DNA from 3 places in the Arthrobacter sp. DNA4 genome. Region 1 is predicted to be linked to each of the others. Evidence: predicted binding sites of a transcription regulator. Region 1 holds the regulator's gene; each other region holds the start of a gene.
The links. Region 1 encodes HrcA, which represses chaperone genes, less so after heat shock. Its sites were predicted from a motif close to TTNGCACTCGNNNNNNNCGAGTGCNAA; they were not measured.
Positions count from the first base shown of each region.

Region 1 (7,011 bases):
GTACTGGTAGCGGTGCGGCTGGCCCTTGTTGACGTGGATCCCTGCTGCCACGGAGAAGCAGGTGAGCGCCACCCAGATCAGGGTGGCGATGACCGCGAAGATGTTTCCCACATAGGGGATGAACACCAGGATGTTGGCCAGCACAGCGGCGATGGTGGGCGGCAGGCTGAAGTTCAGCGCTTCTTTGGATTCCTGCGCGGTAAATGGCCCGCGGTCACGGAAGATCAGGTAGATCAGCAGCGAGGGGACGCACCCCAGGATCCCGCCGAAATGCGCGAGCGTGGCCCATTGGCGGTCTTCGCTGGCCGTGAGCGGCAGCGCATTGGCGGGGACGCCATGGTACTCGGAGCGGCCCTGGCCGTCCCTGTGATCACGTGCGTTTTCTGCCACAGTCTGTTCCTTCGGAGGTGCAAGTGGTGCTGACTTCATATATGGGCGCGGTGTGCAGCGGCCTTGGGAAAAGGCGCTGCACTACCAAGAATACTGGCTCCCGGGCCGGTGCCCGGCCTTCAGGGAACGGTGAGGAAGTCGATGACTTCCTCAACCCGCCCCAGCAGGGACGCTTCCAGGTCCGCGTACGTACGTACGGCGCCCAGCAGTTTCTGCCATCCCAGGCCGATATCCTCCTTGGTGGCGTGCGGCCAGCCAAAGGCCTTCAGGATTCCGGTCTTCCAGTCCTGTCCGCGGGGCACGACCGGCCATTTGTCAATGCCCAGGACAGCGGGGCGGATCGCCTGCCAGACGTCCACATAGGGGTGGCCGACGATCAGGACATTTCCGGCCGCGCCGGGGGATGCCATGACGGCGTCGGCTATGCGGGACTCCTTGGAGTCAGGGACGAGGTGGTCCACGAGCACGCCGAGGCGACGGCCCGGACCGGGTTTGAAGGCGGCAACTGCGGCGGCGAGGTCGTCAATGCCGTGCAGGGGTTCGACGACGATGCCTTCCACCCGGAGGTCGTCTCCCCAGACCTTTTCCACCAGTTCGGCGTCGTGCTTGCCCTCCACCCAGATGCGGCTTGCCTTGGCGACCTGGGCCCGCTGGCCGGAGACCCGGACGGAGCCTGAGGCTGTCCTGCCGGCGGCGGGGCCGGCGGCTGCCGGCCGGGCGGCGGGAGGCATCAGCCGGATGGGCCGGCCCTCAAGGAGGAAACCGAAGCCGAGCTTGAAGGACCGGGACTTCCCGCGGCGGTCCTCCAGGGCCACGACGTGCATGCCGCCGGACTTTTCCACCCGGGTGACGGCGCCGACCCAGCCTGACTGGACATCCTCGAGCACCATGCCCCGCTCCACCGGAACCTCGGGCAATTCCGCCTTGGCCGGGGCGGAAATGCCGCGGGGCCCCCAGTTTTGGTAATCCATGGATTCGATCCGCCTAGCGCTAGGTCCTCCGCACCGGAATTTCGCCCGGAGCGGTACCAATGCTAACAACGGGCCGAGGCATAATAGACTGTTAGCACTTAGGCATGTCGAGTGCTAACACTGGTGGCACCTGGCGGGGTATGCGCCCCGGACCATGGATGGAGGTGGAGAGTGAGCGAGCCACGCAAACTGGAAGTGCTGCGGGCCATCGTGGAGGACTACGTCCACTCCCGCGAACCGGTCGGGTCAAAGGCCCTGGTCGAGCGGCATCATCTGGGCGTTTCCAGCGCAACCATCCGCAATGACATGGCGGCCCTTGAAGACGAGGGATTGATCACGGCCCCGCACACCAGTGCAGGGCGAATTCCCACGGACAAGGGCTACCGGCTCTTTGTCGACCAGATCTCGGCAGTCAAGCCCCTGTCGGCAGCGGAGCGCCGGGCCATCCAGTCCCTCCTGGAAGGCGCAGACGACCTCGACGACGTCCTGGACCGCACCGTCCGGCTGCTGTCGCAGCTGACCAACCAGGTGGCTGTGGTCCAGTATCCGCACCTCAGCAAGGCACTGGTGCGCCACATCGAGTTCGTGCTCCTGGCCCCCCGCAAGGTGCTGGTGGTGCTGATTGCCAACAGCGGCAAGGTGGAGCAGCGGGTCATCGACGTCGGCCAGGACCTTGGCGACGACGCACTGGCCGCGCTCCGTACCCGCTTCCTTGCCGCGCTGGCCGGAACTCCGCTAAGCCAGCTGGCCAAGGCGCTCCCCGCCGTCGTAGCCGGAACTGCGCACGGCCAGCGCCAGGCCGCGCACGCGCTGGCGCATGGACTGGACGGCCTGGCACAAAACACCAGGGAGGACCGGATGGTCATGGCCGGAACGGCGAACCTGGCCAGGTCCAACGTGGATTTCCCCCTCAGCATCGGCCCCGTGCTCGAGGCACTGGAGGAGCAGGTGGTGATGCTGCGGCTCCTGAGCGAAATGGCCCAGGACCACCGGGGAGTGGCCGTCAGTATCGGAAGGGAAAACCCTTATGACGGCCTTGCCGAAGCCTCCGTGGTGGCCACCGGCTACGGCCCGGACAGCGCCGCGAAGGTAGGGATCCTCGGCCCAACCAGGATGGACTATCCCACCACCATGGCCGCCGTCAGGGCTGTGGCCCGCTACCTTTCCAGGATTTTGGGGCCCTGACTCTTCGCCGCCGGAGCCTTTTCGGGACCGGACCACAGAGCGGGGCCGCCCACACTGAACGCAGTACAACAAGGAAGAGATACGAACTTTGAGCAGCCACTATGACGTCCTTGGAGTCTCACCCGAAGCTACGGGCGAAGAGATCAAAAAGGCCTACCGCAAACTGGCCCGCACCCTTCACCCGGACGTAAACCCCGGTGCGGACGCTTCAGAACGCTTCAAGGCAGTAACTCACGCCTACGAGGTCCTCTCCGACCCCCAAAAGCGGAGGATCTACGACACCACGGGCAACGAGAACGGCACGGACAACGGCTTCGGCGGTGCCGGTTACGCAGGCCAGGGCTTCGCATTCCAGGACATCTTCGACACCTTCTTCGGCGCCGGGGGCACCTCCGGCCCGGCTTCCCGCGTCCGCCGCGGCCAGGACGCCCTCATCAGCGTCCGGATCGACCTTCGCGACGCCGTGTTCGGCGTGAACAAGAAGCTCGAAGTGGACACTGCCGTGGTCTGCCCCACCTGTGACGGATCCTGCTGCCGGCCCGGCACCCACCCGGAGCGCTGCGACATCTGCGGCGGCAGCGGCCAGGTCCAGCGGGCCGTGCGCTCCATCCTGGGCCAGGTCATGACGGCCGCCCCCTGCGGCACCTGCGAAGGCTTCGGCACGGTCATCAAGGATCCCTGCAACGAATGCAGCGGCCAGGGCCGTATCCGCAGCCGGCGGGCGCTGACCATCAAGGTTCCCGCCGGTGTGGCCACCGGAACCCGGATCCAGCTCGCCGGGCAGGGCGAAGCCGGACCTGCAGGTGGACCGACCGGTGACCTCTACGTGGAAATCCGCGTCAACAATGACGCCACCTACGTACGGGAAGGCGATGACCTGCACGCCACCCTGCACATCCCCATGACGGCGGCCGCACTGGGCACGGACGTCAGCCTGGAAACGTTCGACGGTACGCAGGACATCGAGGTCAAGCCCGGAACACAGTCCGGCGAGATCATCACCCTGCGTGGCCTGGGTGTCACGCACCTGAGGGGATACGGCCGCGGGGACCTGAAGGTCCACCTCCAGGTGGACACTCCGGCCAAGCTCGACCCGGCACAGGAGGACCTCCTCCGGCAGCTCGCCAAGCTCCGCGGCGAACAGCTCACCGAGGGCAAGCTCGCCGCCAGCGGCGGCATGTTCGCCAAGCTTCGGGACCGGCTCGGTAACCTGTAGCGGTGAGCAACCCCGTCTTCTTCACCTCCGCCGGTTCACTGGCGGGCATGGTGCCCGGCCGGATCTTTGTCCTCGAAGGGGCGGAGGCCCGGCATGCAGTGACCGTCAAACGCCTGTCTCCGGGCGAGCCGGTGGACATTGTCGACGGCGCCGGCGCCCGCATGAGCGGAAAGGTCGTCTCCGCCGCGCCCTCGGGACTTGGAGTGGAGTGCGGCGCACTGGCAATGGAAGACCGGCCGGACGTCCGCTTGGTCCTGGTTCAGGCCTTGGCCAAGGGCGACCGCGACGAACTGGCCATTGAAACCGCCACCGAGCTGGGCATCGATGCCGTCATACCCTGGCAGTCGGAACGGTCCATCGTCCGCTGGAAAGGTGACAGGGCCGCCCGCGCCCATGCCAAGTGGGAGTCCACTGTGGCCGCCGCCGCCAAACAGGCGCGGCGCGCCTGGATCCCCGAGGTCCGGGCCGCCGTCGATACTGCCGGGCTTTCCGCCGCCGTGGAGGGTGCAGACCTGGCCGTCATCCTCCACGAAGATGCCGTGCGTCCGCTGCGCACCGTCCTGGAAGCGTGGCAGGGGGGTGGGCACGAGGGCATCCGGGAAGTCCTGCTGATCGTCGGCCCGGAAGGCGGAATCAGCCCGCGGGAAGTAACGAAACTCTGCGACAAAGGCGCTGTGACCGCCCTGTTGGGGCACCACGTCCTGCGGTCCTCCACGGCCGGGCCGGCCGCCGTCGTGCTTGCAAGCGACATCCTTGGCCGGTGGACAGCTACCTGACCTTGAAGGACCTGGTGTCCTCGTTGCGGTCCGGCTCCCCGCCGGAACCTGCCTGCGCCACCCGCAACTCATAGTCGCCCGCCGGCAAGTTCAGTGCCAGCGTAAAGACGCCCGCCTGCCCCTGCCCGGCGCCGGCCGTGGTTTCACCGGTCAGGAACGGGGCCTTGCTTCCGCCGTCCCCGGACTGCAGGATCTGCCAGCGGAGCTTTGCTCCCGGCGACGTGCTGCGGCCGGTGATCTTTACGCTGCCGGCAGGCACCTCCGTGTTTTCCTGCGGATCAATGATCCACACCGGCGCCACCAGCCCGGCAGCACGGGTCATCAGTGCGCCCAGCTGGACTTTTCCGAACGCGACGTAGTCCGTATGGCCGTCTACGAGGATCCGCACCCGGACCTGCTGCCCTGTGTCGATCAGGCCCGAACTGGCGGCGGCAGCGGTTGCCGTGTAGATCAGCTGTTGGATGGCGCGGGCGGCCATGTCGGCGTCGAGGTTGCTGTTGAAGGCGTCAGCCGAGACGTCGACCGTGATGACGTCCTTGCCCGAGATGGAGGTGGCAAGTTTGTCCGGGTTCTGCCAAGGCGTAAAGAAGTCCGGGTCGAGCGGCTTCTCCGACATCATGGCGCGCAGTGCCCGCGTCACCGGGTTCTCCTGTTCCGGAACGTCCCGGAACTCACGGTAGAGGAAGATGTTCCCGCCGCTGCGCCCAATCCAGTACACCGGGGCCTTGTTGGAGGACTGGGTGGTTTCCAGCGGGGCGCTGGTGGCGGGCGCGTCCGGCATGGTGCCGCCGGTGGCCGGGACTGAGGCAGAGGTGAGAGAGGGCGATGGTCCGTTCTCGGCGGTGCAGGCTGCGAGGGCGGGAACGAGCACCAGGATTCCTGCGAGGACGGCAGGGCGCATGCGGCCCACCGATCGTCCTGCCCGTTCGGGCACAGAGGTTTCCGGCACTGTCCTGCCTAGTCCTTTCCTGGCGTGGCGGGCCGATCCCCCTGGCGGCCTGGCGTTCCAGCAGACGCTGGATTTCCAGCATTGCACAGGGGAGGGTTCCCCCAGCCGCTCTTTGGCCTCCCTGGCCGTAACTGCAACGGGAACGATATGAGGCCGATATGAAGTTGATACCTAACGCTGCATTCTTACCCGTTTGCGGCTGCAATTCCCTGGCTGAAGGGCCGGTGCCGGTCCCGGCCAGGTGACCGGCCGGGTGACCGGCCTGGAATCCGGTCCAGTACCCGGCCAGGGCGGGTGCTGGCGTAAGATAAAGGGATCGCTGGGCAAGGAGCACCGTGCAACGGGCGCCGGCATCAGCCAAAGCAAACAAATGATGTCGATCTTCGAGGGGACCACGGGCCTGCGGGCCAGCACCATGACTGAATCAGCAAATGGTAAGCGACGGCTCAACACGGGCGACGGCGGTCCGGGGGAATTCCCGCACTCCCTGCCCGGCATCCGGACCGAAGTAGTCCTCTTTGAGAACTCCGACCAAATGGTTCAGTCGCTCGGCAGCCATGACGAGGCGCTGCGGTTCATCGAAGAGCAGTTCCCGGACGTCAACTTCCATGCCCGCGGCAATGAACTGTCCATCAGCGGCCCCGTCAGTGACGTTCCCCGCATCATGCGGCTCCTCCAGGAAGTCCGGGGCCTGGTGGCCCGGGGCACAGTCATCACGCCCGCGGTGCTGCAGCAGCTGGTTGCCCTCCTGCGCACCCAGTCACTCCAGAATCCCGTGGATGTGCTCACCCACGACATCCTCTCCAGCCGCGGCAGGACTATCCGGCCCAAGACGCTGAACCAAAAGAACTACGTTGACGCCATCGATGCCAACACGGTCATCTTCGGCATCGGCCCGGTAAGCACCGGCAAGACCTATCTGGCCATGGCGAAAGCTGTCCAGGCCCTGCAGCAGAAAGAGGTCAGCCGGATCATCCTGACGCGCCCTGCGGTGGAGGCGGGGGAGCGGCTCGGGTTCCTGCCCGGCACGCTCAGCGACAAGATCGATCCCTACCTGCGGCCGCTCTACGACGCCCTGCACGACATGATGGACCCCGAATCCATCCCGCGGCTCATGGCGGTAAGCACCATCGAGGTGGCGCCCCTTGCCTACATGCGCGGCCGCACCCTCAACGACGCCTTCATCATCCTTGACGAAGCCCAGAACACCACGCCGGAACAGATGAAGATGTTCCTCACACGGCTGGGTTTCGGATCCAAGATGGTGGTCACCGGAGACGTTACCCAGGTGGACCTGCCCTTCGGAACGCGTTCGGGGCTGCGGATCGTCGAAGAAATCCTGCAGGGCATCGAGGGCGTCAGCTTCTCTGTCCTGGATGCCGCCGACGTTGTGCGGCACAGGCTTGTTGGCGACATCGTCAACGCCTACAGCATCTGGGACGAAGCCCAGCGGAACCGCGTCAAACATTCAGCAAGCCGCGAAAAACGGGGGGAACACGCGTGAGCATCGAGGTGAACAACGAG
Region 1 covers NZ_CP101466.1:2,445,170-2,452,180, reverse strand. The annotation lists gene NMQ03_RS11270 (DUF4870 domain-containing protein) at 1-390, opposite strand, end outside; gene NMQ03_RS11265 (DUF3097 domain-containing protein) at 510-1,361, opposite strand; gene hrcA (heat-inducible transcriptional repressor HrcA) at 1,533-2,546, shown strand; gene dnaJ (molecular chaperone DnaJ) at 2,635-3,762, shown strand; gene NMQ03_RS11250 (16S rRNA (uracil(1498)-N(3))-methyltransferase) at 3,765-4,538, shown strand; gene NMQ03_RS11245 (GerMN domain-containing protein) at 4,531-5,448, opposite strand; gene NMQ03_RS11240 (PhoH family protein) at 5,903-6,991, shown strand; gene ybeY (rRNA maturation RNase YbeY) at 6,988-7,011, shown strand, end outside.

Region 2 (7,011 bases), 750 kb from region 1:
GGGCGTGGCCGTAACCGACGCCCTCAACATGGGTGCCGTTGACAAGCAGTACCCGTCCGGCGCGGCTGCAGTGAAGGCACTGGCCGCCGGTGCCGACCTGCTGCTGATGCCTTCGGACGTGGAGCAGGCGCACGCCGCCATCGTCCAGGCCCTGGCGGCCGGCACACTTCCCGCCGCACGCCTGGATGAGGCAGCGCAGCGCGTGGCCACCATGATGATCTGGCATGCCCGGACCACCCCGCCTGCCGGAACAGCGGGCGCAGGTGCACCGGCCGGAAGCGGGGCAGCCCTGTCCGCCCAGGTCTCGGCGTCGGCCGTCACCGTTGTATCCGGTCCCTGCAGCGGACCCCTGGTGCCCGGTTCCGTGCGGGTGGCCGGCGGGGGACCGGGGGACCGGGAGCGCTTCGAAGCCGCCGCAGCGCGCGCCGGGCTCACCGTAGGATCAGGGCCACTGGTCAACCTCATCGGCTTTGGTGGAAAACCGGCCGGTGGGGACATCGCCGTGTCCCTCGACGCTCCGTGGCCGCTCCAAGGGTCCAGTGCGCCGGTGAAGGTGGCACTCTATGGCCGGACCGACGCCGCCTTCGACGCGCTGGCCGCGGTGCTGGTAGGGAAGGCGCCCGCCCCGGGAAAGCTGCCCGCCGCCGTCGGGCCTTTCCCCGCGGGAACCGGCTGCCCCTAAGTCCCTGGACGCCCACGCCGGCGGGAACGCGTTTAATGGTCTGGTGCCCATTCTGAATAAAGACATGACCCTCTGCATCTCGCTCTCGGCCCGTCCCAGCAACAACGGGACCCGGTTCCACAACCACCTTTACGGACAGCTGGACCTGAACTGGATCTACAAGGCCTTCGCGCCCACCAACCTCGAACAGGCCATCGCCGGCGTCCGCGGGCTGGGCATCCGTGGCTGCGCCATCTCCATGCCGTACAAGGAAGACGTCATCGCCCTGGTGGACGAGATGGACCCTTCCGCGAAGGCCATCGACTCGGTGAACACCATCGTGAACACGGACGGGCACCTCAAGGCGTACAACACCGACTACACCGCGATCGAGCAACTCCTCGCCACCAATGCAGTCCCCACGGACTATTCGGTGCTGGTGCAGGGCGCCGGCGGCATGGCCAAGGCCACGGTTGCCGCCCTCCGGGACGCCGGATTCACGGACGTCACCGTCCTGGCCCGGAACGAGGCCGCGGGGCGCGCGCTCGCGGACCAGTACGGCTTCCAATGGCGTGCAGCGATCGACGGCGGGACGGCTGACCTGATCATCAACGTCACCCCGCTGGGGATGGCCGGCGGGACGGAAGCGGACACCGTGGCTTTCCCGGCGGAGGCCATCGAGGCGGCCCGCCTGGTTTTCGACGTGGTAGCGCTGCCCGCCGAGACGCCGCTGATCCGCGCCGCCCGTGCGGCCGGCAAGCCGGTGATCACGGGGGCCGAGGTGGCCACCATCCAGGCACTGGAGCAGTTTGTCCTGTACACAGGCGTCCGGCCCACCCCTGACCAGGTGCGGGCCGCCGAGGAGTTCATGCGCGCCCAGTAGGTGCAGCTAGGCGGGTTCCACCACGATGGCCACCCGGTCCTCACCGATGCGCGTCAGGACCAGGGTGGCCGTTTTGCCGCCCTTCCTGGCGTTCTTCCCGCCGGGCAGCAGCTGCTTCCGGAGCTCTTCCGGGGTGACCGCGGTGCCGCGCTTCTTGATGTCCAGCACGGTGATGCCCTCCTGCTTCACCCAGGCCTTGAGCGCCTTCACGTTGTAGGGCATGACCTGCAGGACCTTGTAGGCCCGGGCGAACGGGGTGGCCAGGAGTTCGGGAGCGCAGATGTAGGCGATGTGTTCGTCCACCAGGTGTCCGCCGAGCTGCAGTGCCACGTCTGCCACCAGTCCGGCGCGGATCACGGCGCCGTCGGGTTCGTACAGGTATCCCCCCACCGGGCCCACCGGCGCTGACGGGCCGGCGCCGAAGTCCTCGGCACTGGTCAGCTCCGCCGGAGACTGCGGCCCCAGGACCAGGGCAGCGCGGCGGACCCCGGGCCTGCGCACGGCGTTGAACCACAGGGTCACCTCCGTGACGTCCCCGGCCACCGATATCCACTGCGCCTCACAGCCCGCAGGCACGGATTCGTGCGGCATGCCCGGGCCCATCTTCACTCCCACGGCCTTGCCCTGGGCAGCCAGTGATTCCACAAAGGACAACGGCGGGGAGAATGCCTCAGGGTCCCAGATCCGCTTGGTGCCGGAGGTGGAGGTGACCCGCCGGGCGGGGTCCAGCCAGACGCCGTCCATCCCGTCCAGCGGAACCGATTCCGCATCGGCGTGCACCACCGTGGCGTTGGGGAACGGGATGAGGTTCACCGTGGCGCACGCCGCGGTGGTCTCGTCCATTTCGACGGCCGTGACGATGATGTCCAGGGAGGCCAGCGCCAGGGAATCGGCGCCGAGGCCGCACCCCAGGTCCGCCACGCGGCTGATCCCCGCGGCAGCGAACCGCTGGGCGTGGTGGGCGGCGACGTTGAGGCGCGTGGCCTGCTCCAGGCCCGCCTGGGTGAACAGCATCTGCCGGGCGAACTCCCCGAATTTCCCCTCTGCCTTGGTGCGGAGCCGTGACTGCGTCAGGACGGCGGACACGAGCGCGGGCGGGTGCCCGGCTTTCCGGAGCGCGGAGTTCAGCTCGAACGAGTCCTCGTCCCGGTAGGGGCCCAGGGACGCCAGCAACTCCCAGCCTTCGGGGGTCAGCAATTGTGCGATCTGGTCCTGTGCAATCTGGTCCTGGGGAGCGTGAGCCATGGGTTCCAGCCTAGTGGAGGAGCGCGTGGCCGGGATGCGGATAGTGTTGAATCCATGGATGAAAGCGCAGCCCCCCGCGAGACCGGCGACCACGAGTCGGGGGACCGCCATCCGGCCAGGTTCGCCCGTCCTGTGCTGATCGCGGCCGCCGTCGTGGCCGTGGTCTCCATCGCGTTGCTGGTGATCATCTTCCTGCTGGATACGTTCAACGCCACCGTTTACTCGGTGGGCGGCAACGACGTCCAGGACAACACCCAGGAGGCCCGGGACATCCGCGGGCTGTACGACGGCGCGCGGGCTGGGAGCATCTTCTTCCTCGTTGCCGCGCTGCTCGCCGCAGCGGTGTCCGGCTGGGTGCTCTTCCGGGGACGGAAGCAGGGCGGCGGCGACACGGAGGGCGGCGAGGACGTGGACTTCGACGACCTGGGCCGCTAGGGACAGGGCCTTCCCCGTGTCCCCGGCCACCCGCCGTCGTCCACTCCAGGCTGTACGCCCATGACGAAACGTTGGCACTCACCTTGACCGAGTGCTAACCCTTACATAGAGTCTTCATTAGCACTCTCCCTAGGAGGGTGCTAACACATGAAGAGCTGCCAGCCAGGCTGCTGCAGGCACCGCGACGACGGTTTGCCAGCTACGGCGGAAAGCTTTCCAGTCCACGAATTTGCTGACGAAAAGGAGAGGTCCGAGTGTCGGTCTCTATTAAGCCTCTTGAGGATCGTATTGTTGTTCGCCCGCTCGAAGCCGAGCAGACCACGGCTTCCGGCCTGGTCATCCCGGACTCCGCACAGGAGAAGCCGCAGGAAGGCGAAGTTGTCGCAGTAGGCCCCGGCCGCTTCGAAGATGGCAACCGCGTTCCCGTTGACGTAGCAGTTGGCGACGTCGTCATCTACTCCAAGTACGGCGGAACCGAAGTCAAGACCGGCGGCACCGAGTACCTCGTGCTGTCCGCCCGCGACGTCCTGGCAATCGTCGTCAAGTAATTCTTCCGGATCCCCGTGCTGCTTACCATGCTCACGCTGGTAAGCAGTGCGGGGTTTCTGTCTTTGAAAGGACAAAACCATGGCAAAGCAGCTTGCGTTTAACGACGCTGCCCGCCGGTCCCTTGAGGCTGGCATCGATAAGCTCGCGAACACCGTCAAGGTGACGCTCGGCCCCCGCGGCCGCAACGTCGTCCTGGACAAGAAGTGGGGCGCCCCCACTATCACGAACGACGGCGTCACCATCGCCCGCGAAGTGGAACTGGACGATCCCTACGAGAACCTTGGCGCCCAGCTGGCCAAGGAAGTAGCCACCAAGACCAACGACGTTGCCGGCGACGGCACCACCACCGCCACGGTCCTGGCACAGGCCCTGGTCAAGGAAGGCCTGCGCAACGTTGCAGCCGGCGCTGCCCCCGGCCAGATCAAGCGTGGCATCGAGGTCGCGGTTGAGGCCGTGGCTGCCCGCCTGCTGGAAAACGCCCGCCCGGTCGAGGGCACCCAGGTGGCCAACGTTGCGGCGATTTCGGCGCAGAGCGACGAAATCGGCGAGCTGCTCGCCGAGGCCTTCGGCAAGGTGGGCAAGGATGGCGTCATCACCATCGAAGAGTCCTCCACCACCCAGACCGAACTGGTCCTCACCGAGGGCATGCAGTTCGACAAGGGCTACCTGTCCCCGTACTTCGTCACCGACGCGGAGCGCCAGGAAGCAGTCCTCGAGGACGCGCTCATCCTGATCAACCAGGGCAAGATCTCCTCGATCCAGGAATTCCTGCCGCTGCTCGAGAAGGCACTGCAGAGCTCCAAGCCGCTGTTCATCATCGCCGAGGACGTTGAGGGCGAGGCCCTGTCCACGCTGATCGTCAACCGCATCCGCGGCACCCTGAACGTCGTAGCCGTCAAGGCTCCCGGCTTCGGCGACCGCCGCAAGGCCATGCTGCAGGACATCGCCACCCTCACCGGTGCGCAGGTTGTCTCCCCGGAACTGGGCCTCAGCCTGGACTCCGTGGGCCTGGAGGTGCTGGGTACCGCCCGCCGCATCACCGTCACCAAGGACAACACCACCATCGTGGACGGCGCCGGTTCTGCCGAGGACGTCGCTGCACGCGTTGCGCAGCTGCGCGCCGAGCTGACCCGCACCGATTCCGACTGGGACCGCGAAAAGCTCCAGGAACGCCTGGCCAAGCTTGCCGGCGGCATCGGAGTCATCAAGGTCGGCGCTGCCACCGAGGTTGAGCTCAAGGAAAAGAAGCACCGCATCGAGGACGCTGTGTCCTCCACCCGCGCTGCCCTCGAAGAAGGCATCGTTGCCGGCGGCGGCTCCGCCCTGATCCACGCCCTCAAGGCACTGGATGAGGACGCTTCCGTCAAGGCCCTCGAAGGCGACGCCGCCGCTGCTGTGGGCATCGTCCGCCGCGCACTGGTGCAGCCGCTGCGCTGGATCGCCCAGAACGCTGGTTTCGACGGCTACGTCGTCACCTCCAAGGTTGCAGACCTCGAGACCAACAACGGGTTCAACGCCAAGTCCGGCGAGTACGAGGACCTGATCGGCGCCGGCGTCATCGACCCCGTCAAGGTCACCCGTGCAGCCCTCCGTAACGCGGCCTCCATCGCCGCCCTGGTTCTCACCACCGAGACCCTGGTCGTGGAGAAGCCGGCCGAAGAGGACGAGCACGCAGGCCACAGCCACTAACGCTGCGCCCTGGCGGCTTACCGCTGAAAAGGCTGGTCCGGCGTCTGCCGGGCCAGCCTTTTGCGTTGTTGTCTGGGACGGTGGGTGGGGACTAGGTGGCCGCCATCTCCTGCGTCTCCACTTCTCCCGCGCGCTCGTACACCAGCGACACCGCCCCCTTCGGGAAACTGCGGGACGGCTCGGCCAGCGTGAAGGTGGAGGGCACCGTTCCCTCATCGAATAGACGCTTTCCCTGGCCCAGGACCAGCGGGTACAGCCAGAGGTGGAGCCGGTCCAGCACTCCTGCCGCCATGAGGGACCGGATCAGGGCCCCGCTGCCGAACATGTGCAGCTGCCCGAACCCGTCCCGGAGGCCGCCCGCGGCCGCGGCATCCGGCAGGACAGTGGTGCCGGCCCAGTCCGGGTCCGCCAGCGTGCCGGAGACAACGAACTTGGGCACTCGGTTGAGGGCATCGGCAATGTCACCGGACTGGTGCGGCCAGTAGGACGCAAAGATTTCATAGGTCTTCCGGCCGAGGAGGAGGGCATCCATCCGGCTGATCTCGTCCGCTATCGAGGCGCCGGCCTCGTCGTCGGACACCGGGGCCTGCCAGCCGCCGAACGCGAATTCGCCTTCGGGGTCTTCTTCACGGCCGCCCGGCGCCTGGTAAACGCCGTCGAGGGTGATGAACAGGTTCGCCACGATGATCCCCACGCGCACATTGTGGACCCGCACCGGGGCTGTGTCCAGTGTCCCTGTCCGGTGCCCGTGGCAGGATGGTGCCATGCTGCTCCTTGAGCTCGTGGACACCACGAAAACCGTCGCATCGACCCGGTCCCGGCTCGCGAAAGTGGATGCTTTGGCCCATCTCCTGCGCCGGCTGGAACCCGCGGAGATCCCGACGGCGGTGGGTTGGCTCAGTGCCAAGCCCCGTCAGGGCCGGGTTGGCGTCGGTTGGAGCGCCGTGGCGGCGGCCAAGGAAGAACCCGCCGCGGGGCCAAGCCTCACCGTGGCGGATCTTGATGCCGCACTGGACCGGCTCCTGGCAACAGCGGGTGGCGGGTCGGGTGCGGGGCGGACGTCCATCCTCAGGACGCTGATGGGAGCGGCCACCGCGTCGGAGCAGTCATTCATTGCCGGCGTGCTGCTCGGGGAACTGCGCACCGGCGCCCTGGAAGGAGTGCTGACCGAGGCCATTGCCCGCGCCGCAGACAGGTCCGTCGAGGCGGTACGCCGTGCGGCAATGCTTTCCGGGGACCTCGGCGGGACGGCCCTCCTGGCGCTCACCGGCACCCCGGATGAGCTCGACGCCGTCGGCCTGGTGGTGGGGCGTCCGGTGCAGCCCATGCTCGCCGCCACCGCGGGCAGTGCCGGGGCAGCCCTCGAAGCCACGGGGGAGGCCTCGGTGGAATACAAGCTCGACGGCGCCCGCATCCAGGTGCATCGCTCCGGCAACGACGTGCGCATCTACACCCGGAACCTCGCGGAGGTCACGCACCGGCTGCCCGAGGTGGTTGACCTGGTCCGCGGGCTGCCCGTGCAGGACGTGATCCTCGACGGCGAAACACT
Region 2 covers NZ_CP101466.1:3,190,254-3,197,264, reverse strand. The annotation lists gene NMQ03_RS14675 (glycoside hydrolase family 3 N-terminal domain-containing protein) at 1-682, shown strand, start outside; gene NMQ03_RS14670 (shikimate 5-dehydrogenase) at 747-1,544, shown strand; gene NMQ03_RS14665 (class I SAM-dependent methyltransferase) at 1,551-2,789, opposite strand; gene NMQ03_RS14660 (hypothetical protein) at 2,844-3,224, shown strand; gene groES (co-chaperone GroES) at 3,479-3,772, shown strand; gene groL (chaperonin GroEL) at 3,852-5,462, shown strand; gene NMQ03_RS14645 (dihydrofolate reductase family protein) at 5,554-6,156, opposite strand; gene NMQ03_RS14640 (ATP-dependent DNA ligase) at 6,227-7,011, shown strand, end outside.
Region 2: groES (co-chaperone GroES) is a predicted target of HrcA. The motif match lies at 3,296-3,322, and genes of this name have one in related genera.

Region 3 (7,011 bases), 1.2 Mb from region 1:
GACTGAGTCCTCCCAGGCAGGGGTTTCCCGCCGCACCATCGTCAAGAGTTCCGTCCTCGCCGCCGCGCTGGCATCCGTGCCTGCCGCCAACGCTTCGGCAGCGACCCAATCTCCCGCGGCGTCGCGCTGGTCCGCAACCGGCTCACCCTGCCCAGCGGCATCGCCACCGGCGACGTCACCTCCGATTCCGCCGTCCTCTGGTCCCGCGCCTCGGGCGCCGGGCGGATGACGGCGGTCCTCCGGGCAGTGGACGACGGCCAGGTCCTGCGCGGGCGCGGCGCCTTCGAGCGGGTCCTCCGTGGGCCCCGGGCCACCCAGGCCTCGGACTTCACCGCCAAGATCCACGCCGGGAACCTGCCCTCCAACACCCGCTTCGCGCTGGAAATCGGCTTCGAGGACGACGGCGGCGTGGCGAGACGGTCAGCGGCAGCTTCCGCACGGCGCCGGACGCCGGGACGGTCAACGGCAGGGGCCGCACCGGCGGGACCAGCAACGGAGGCGAGGTCCCGGCGTCGTCAGCGCAAAGCTTTGTGTGGACCGGTGACACCGCCGGTCAGGGGTGGGGCATCAACGAGGAGATTGGCGGCATGCGCGGCTACCGTGCCATGCACCAGACCCGCCCGGACTTCTTCATCCACTCCGGCGACACCATCTACGCCGACGGCCCTATCGCCGAAACCGTGGTGGAAAAGGACGGGCAGGTGTGGCGGAACCTGGTCACGGAAGAGGTGTCCAAGGTTGCCGAGACGCTCACCGAGTTCCGCGGCCGGCACCGCTACAACTCCCGGGACGCCAACATGCGGGCCCTGTTCGCGGACGTGCCGGTGATCGCGCAGTGGGATGACCACGAGACGCACAACAACTGGTACCCCGGCCAGATCCTGGATGACTCCCGCTACACGGTGCGGGACGTTAACACCCTCGCCGCCCGCGGCCGGCAGGCCTGGCAGGAGAACATGCCCATCGCGGACAGCTCGGCCATTTGGCGTCCGGGAACATTCGACGACGCACGTACCAGTAGCCCGCATCTACCGGAAGATCTCCCGCGGCCCGCAGCTGGACATCTTCTGCCTGGACATGCGCACCTACAAGTCCCCCAACACCGACGGCAAAGAACCCTACGCCACCGCCATCCTGGGCCAGGAGCAGGTGGACTGGCTGGTCAGCGAGGTCAGCAAGTCCAAGGCCACCTGGAAGGTGATCGCCAACGACCTCCCGCTGGGCGTCGTGGTGCCGGACGGCCCGGTGAACGAGGAGAGCCTGTCCAACCGCGACGCCGGCGCCCCCTTGGGCCGTGAACTGGAGCTCGCCGGGGTGCTGAGTGCCTTCAAGCGCAACGGCGTGAAGAACACGGTGTGGCTCACTGCTGACGTGCACTACTGCGCCGCCCACCACTACTCCCCCGAACGGGCTGCCTTCACGGACTTCGACCCGTTCTGGGAGTTCGTGGCCGGTCCCATCGCGGCGGGATCGTTCGGCCCCAATGCGATGGACGGCACGTTCGGCCCCGAGGTGGTGTTCTCCAAGACCGGGCGCTTCGCCGGCGAGTCCCCCCGCGACGGCGGGAACCAGTTCTTCGGGCACGTCCAGCTGGGTGAGGACAACAGCTTCACGGTGAGCCTCCGCAACGCCAACGGCGGCACGGTGTTCACCAAGGTCCTGACGCCCGAGCACTGACTTCGGTTCCATCCCCTGCTGTTGCGATGGCGGCGGCGGCCCGCGCACCCACGGTGCCCTGCCGCCGTCGTCCGTTATTTTCTGCCGCCCCCTGGGTACGCCGTTGGTAGTGTTCCTGCATTCGGCACGGCATGTGGCGGTGTTATTTGCTCGGCGAGGACGGGGTGGTTTTGTGAACGGCGGATCTTCGAACGACGACGGCCTGACGGAGGCGGTCCAGGAGGCCGGGGCGGTGGAGCTGCTGCTGATCCGGCATGGCGAGAGCGAAGGCAACGTTGCGGCCACCGAGGCGCGTGAGGCCGGCGTGGAGGTCATCCAGGTTCCCGCCCGGGACGCGGACGTGGACCTCTCCGGAACGGGCAGGGACCAGGCCAAGGCGCTGGGCACCGCGCTGGCGCGGATTGCCGGGGAGTTCCGCCCGGACGCAGTGGTTTCCTCCCCCTATGCGCGCGCCCGGCAGACGGCTGAGATTGCGGTGGAAACCGCCGGCTGGCCGCTGGAGGTGCGCATTGATGAGCGGCTCCGCGACCGCGAGCTCGGCATCCTGGACCGGCTCACCCGCCTGGGCGTCGAGAACCGCTACCCCGAGGAATCCGAGCGCCGGGAATGGCTGGGCAAGCTGTACTACCGGCCGCCGGGAGGGGAATCCTGGGCCGACGTGGCGCTGCGGCTGCGGTCGGTGCTGGCGGAACTTAACAACCTGGGCACCGGCCACCGCGTGATGCTGGTGTGCCACGACGCCGTGATCATGCTGTTCCGGTACGTGCTCGAAGGACTCAGCGAAAAGGAACTCCTGGACCTCGCGGCCACAGAAGCCATCCTCAACGCCTCGATCACCCGGTTCGTCCGGCCCTCCGGGGTGGGGCCGTGGACGCTGGAAAGCTTCAACGTGGCCGACCACCTGGCGGAGCAGGGCGTTGCTGTCACCGAGCACGCGGGAGACACCAGTGTCCGGCCGCGGTGACCCCTCCGGCGCCACCTTGGTAGCGCCGTCACTCCTGCGCGAATGGCCGCTGCCGGCGCCGGGCGCGGACAAGTATTCACGCGGGTCGGTGCTGGTGGTGGGCGGGGCCCGGGCCACTCCCGGCGCTGCACTGCTGGCCGGGGTTTCGGCCCTGCGCGCGGGGGCCGGGAAGCTCACACTGGCGGTGGCGGAATCGGTGGCCGTGCAGCTGGGGGTTGCTTTGCCGGAGTGCGGCGCCATTGGCCTGCCGGAAACCCCGGGGGGATCCGTCAAACCGGAGCTGGCGCCAATAGCCTCCTACCTGGACCGGGCGGACGCCCTGCTGGTGGGGCCCGGACTGGATGATCCGGACCTGGCCGGCGAACTGCTCGAGGCGCTGCTGGAACACGAGGCAAGCCGTGACGGCAGCTCCGATCCTGACGGCACTGAAGGACCCGCCATCGTCCTCGATGCCTACGCACTGGCCGCCCTGGTGCACCTCGAGGACCAGCTGGACCCCTGGCGCGGCCGGCTGATCCTCACCCCGAACCCCACGGAAGCGGGGATCCTGCTGGGACGGGATGTGGAGGACCTCGAAAAAGACCTCCCGGAGATCTCCGCGAAGTTCGGCGCCGTGGTCAGCTGCCAGGGGCTCATCACCCAGCCGCCCGGGCTGGAGCCGGACGAGCCCGAACTGTGGAAAATCACCACGGGGTACGGCGGCCTGGGCACCTCCGGCAGCGGCGACGTCCTGGCCGGAGCGATTGCCGGGCTCCGGGCCCGCGGAACCACCGGCGCCCAGGCGGCCTGCTGGGGCACCCACCTGCACGCGGCGGCGGCTGACCGGCTGGCGAGCAGGCTGGGGCCGCTGGGATTCCTGGCCCGCGAACTCGCCGAGGAACTGCCCGCCCTGATGCTGGAACTCAGTGTCTGACGCAAGGCCCCGGCGGCGGGACCCGGACGCGTGGATGGCCCCCGGCCGAAGCCGGGGGCCACCGTGGCGGGAGGTTAAGGCCTACGCTGCCGATGCGCTGTCTGGCGCTGTGGCGTGCACAGAATGGCGATTCGCCCCGAAAAGGCAGCCAACAGATGTGCCCGTCTCCCGGTCCTGTGTGAAACTAAGCGGCGATTTCCTGCTTTGCCCCCTTCGTTTCGATCTCGATCTTGCGCGGCTTGGCCTTTTCGGCGACCGGAATGCGCAGCGTCAGGACTCCTGCGTCGTAGCTGGCCTTGACATGTTCGGTGTCCAGGGTGTCGCCAAGGATCAGCTGGCGGCTGAAGACGCCGCGCGGCCGTTCAGAGGCGACCAGTTCGGTGTCCTTGCCCGCCGGGTCCGGGCGTTCGGCCCGCACCGTCAGGACATTCCGTTCAACGTCCAGGTCCACCGAGTCCACCGAAACGCCGGGCAAATCGAAGGCCACGACGAATTCCTGGTCCTCACGCCATGCATCCATCGGCATCGCCGCCGGGCGTGCAGCCGTGCCGAGGACCTGCTGGGCCAGCCTGTCCAGCTCGCGGAACGGATCGGTTCGCATCAACATGGCTCTCCCTCCTCGTAAGAGATGGTCCAACACAGTTTCCGTATCAGCCGATCTGTAGTGGCTGATATAGATTTTGTAGCACTGCAGCAGCAAGTCTGCAAGGGCTTGCGGCAGCGGATTCCGGTGGATTTCCTGCCCCTGCCCGGGCACGGAAAAAGGGCCTTCCACCTGCGCACGCGCAGCCGGCAGAAGGCCCCTTTTAAAGTTCGCGGTCAGTCCCTGGTGGGGTCCGGACGGAGCGGAGCAGGGCCTGGATCCGGGACGGGCAACGGGCCCGGGGGCGCCGGCGCAGGGAACGGATTCGGGGACGGCGGGCCGGGCGGCCGTGGCTGGGTGGGGTCCGGGGACGTGGGCTCCGGGCCGGGGTCCGGCGGAAACGGCTCAGGTTCGTGCACTGGCGGGATGGTCATGAACTTCCCCTCTCACACTGGGCGGATGTGCCTTGGACTGACCAGACTACGCTTGCCGTCCGCCCGCAACCACCCTCTCCCTCCCCCGGGTTGCTCCATCAGGTTTGGTCCCTAAACACCGGTTTTAGGAGCCATAAGTGATGGAGCATTCCGACGGCGGGAGGTTACCAAGGTGGGCCGCGTTCAGCCGGGTGCGGCACCGACCAGCCGAAGCCAGGCACGCAGCTGGACCGGGTCCGTCTCGCCGCAGCGGAATCCCACGTACCCGTCGGGGCGGACCGCAACCACACCCTGCCCGGGGTGGCTGGTGAGCCGGTGGACGTGGAGCAGCGGGCCCTGCCCCTCCGCCGGCAGGAGGGTGCGGAGGGCAGCCGAAGCGACCGGTTCGGCGTCGCGCTCCAGTAAAAGGTGGATACCCGGCACGGAGGTCAGTTCGTGAAGGCGGACCAGCTTACCGTCGACCGAAACCGACGCATCCGGCAACCGTGCTCCCGGCCTCGGCCACGCTTTGGCCGGAGGCGTGCCGTCACGGGAAATGACGCTGTTCCGGTAGTGCACGAACGGCTGAGCCAGCAGCCTGATGCCCTTGGACGTGAGCCACCGCTGCCGGAGCAACATCGGCAGGGCCGGAGCAAGGAGGGGAAGGACGTTCCGGGCAAGGCGGGCGGCGGGATGCGGTGAGGCTTCTCCAAAAAAGATGACATGCGTCAGTGCCAGCACCCGCCGGGCGGCAAGCCGCCGCTCCTGCCCATAGGTTTCCAGCAGTTCCGGGAGCGGCCTGCCTGCCGTCGAGGCGAAACCGAGCTTCCAGCCCAGATTAAGGGCGTCGAGGATGCCGTTGTTCATGCCCTGGCCGCCTGCCGGGGAATGGGCGTGCGCGGCATCACCGGCCAGGAAAATGGGATCATTGCCGAACGTACTGGCAATCCTGTGCTGCAGCGGTATCTGCGCCGACCAGCGCACCTCGCGGACTGCGGCGCCGAGCCCCGACTCCCGGACCAGGCGCGCCACCTCCTCCGCCGGGACGGGCGGACCCAGCTGGCCGAAGCGCGCATCGGGTGAGGGCACTGCCGGGCGGGTGGCCAGCATCCGCCAGGTGGCCCCCTCACCCAGGGCGAAGAGGAAGACCAGCCCCGCCTGCCCCACGGCGACGTGCAGCAGCCCGGAGTCCAGGGAACCATCCAGTTCCAGGTCGGCCATCACCGCTTCCACCCCATACGGGCCGCCGCGCCACTGAGCGCCGAGGAGGCCCCTGACCGTACTCGACTGCCCGTCACAGCCCGCGAGAAACCGGCTGCGATGCACTCCGCGGCCGCCGTGAACGTCCTGCAGATCGGCGTGTACGGGTCCTTCCGAAAGCGCCGGCACTCCGCCGCTTTCCGCTGTGAGGCCGTGGAAGAGTCCGCGGAATTCGACGCCCCAGTCCACAGGCACGCCCCTGGCGTGGAGGGCCTGCCAGAGAACGTCCTCGACGTCGGCCTGGCGGACCAGGGTCAGGTGCGGGAAGGCGGTGTCCGGGAGGTCGGCGTGGCCGAGCCGTGCCTCGACTGTACGGCGGCCCAGGTGGATGCGTGCTTCGGGGGTGGTGTCCGCGCGGTTCAGCAGTTCCTCGGTCACCCCGAGCGGGCGCAGGCCCTCAAGGGCCCGGGCATGCAGCATCATGGCCCGGGACGGGCGGACCCGGTGTTCACGCCGGTCCACCACCCGGACGGTGGCGCCGTGCGCATGGGCCTGAAGGGCCGTGGCGAGCCCCGCGGGCCCCGCGCCCACCACTAGGACGTCGGTGTCCGCCGTCGGACTTTTCCCGCCCGCCATGCCCGCGCCCTCATCATTCCTGCCCGTCATGCCTCGGCAAGGAGCCGCCACCAGGCGTGGTCGGACGACGATGCCGCCAGCATCCGGGCGGGGTCAGCGAGCACCTCGTCCCGGCGCAGCCCGGGAAGGACCTTGTAGCTGATGGAGCCGGGAACACTGACCAGTTCCAGGATCCGCCAGAGGGCCGCAGCATACTTGCGGGCCTGCTCGGCGCCGTCCCACTCGTACAACCCGCGGTAGGCGCCGAACGTGTCGTGGGCGCACCAGAGCTTGGAGACAAAGCCCGGGAACCCCACGAACAACGGTGTATTCAGCAGGCTTTCCACCTCGAACAGGCGGTGCGCCCGCCCCCGCACCCACCTGAGCGTGAACGCCACCACCAGCACGCAGGGCTCGCTTGGCTGGCGGTCGACGGCGGTCTCCCGGTAGACGCGCGATGTGCTTCCGTCCGCGAAGCGCAGCACCCGGCCCACATGGTCTTTGGGAAGATGCACCCGCCGCCGGGCGAGCATAATGCATGACGTTCCCACACCGCGGGTAACGGCAAGCCATGCGGTGGGCCGGGGAGCAGGTCCGGTTTCGGGGGTCATCGTGTTCTCCTCTCCCTGCGCACCTCAGCGCCCTT
Region 3 covers NZ_CP101466.1:3,659,404-3,666,414, forward strand. The annotation lists partial or broken gene NMQ03_RS16945 (alkaline phosphatase) at 1-1,677, shown strand, start outside; gene NMQ03_RS16950 (histidine phosphatase family protein) at 1,850-2,641, shown strand; gene NMQ03_RS16955 (NAD(P)H-hydrate dehydratase) at 2,625-3,554, shown strand; gene NMQ03_RS16960 (Hsp20/alpha crystallin family protein) at 3,739-4,161, opposite strand; gene NMQ03_RS16965 (FAD-dependent monooxygenase) at 4,755-6,416, opposite strand; gene NMQ03_RS16970 (hypothetical protein) at 6,413-6,976, opposite strand.
Region 3: NMQ03_RS16960 (Hsp20/alpha crystallin family protein) is a predicted target of HrcA. The motif match lies at 4,237-4,263, and genes of this name have one in related genera.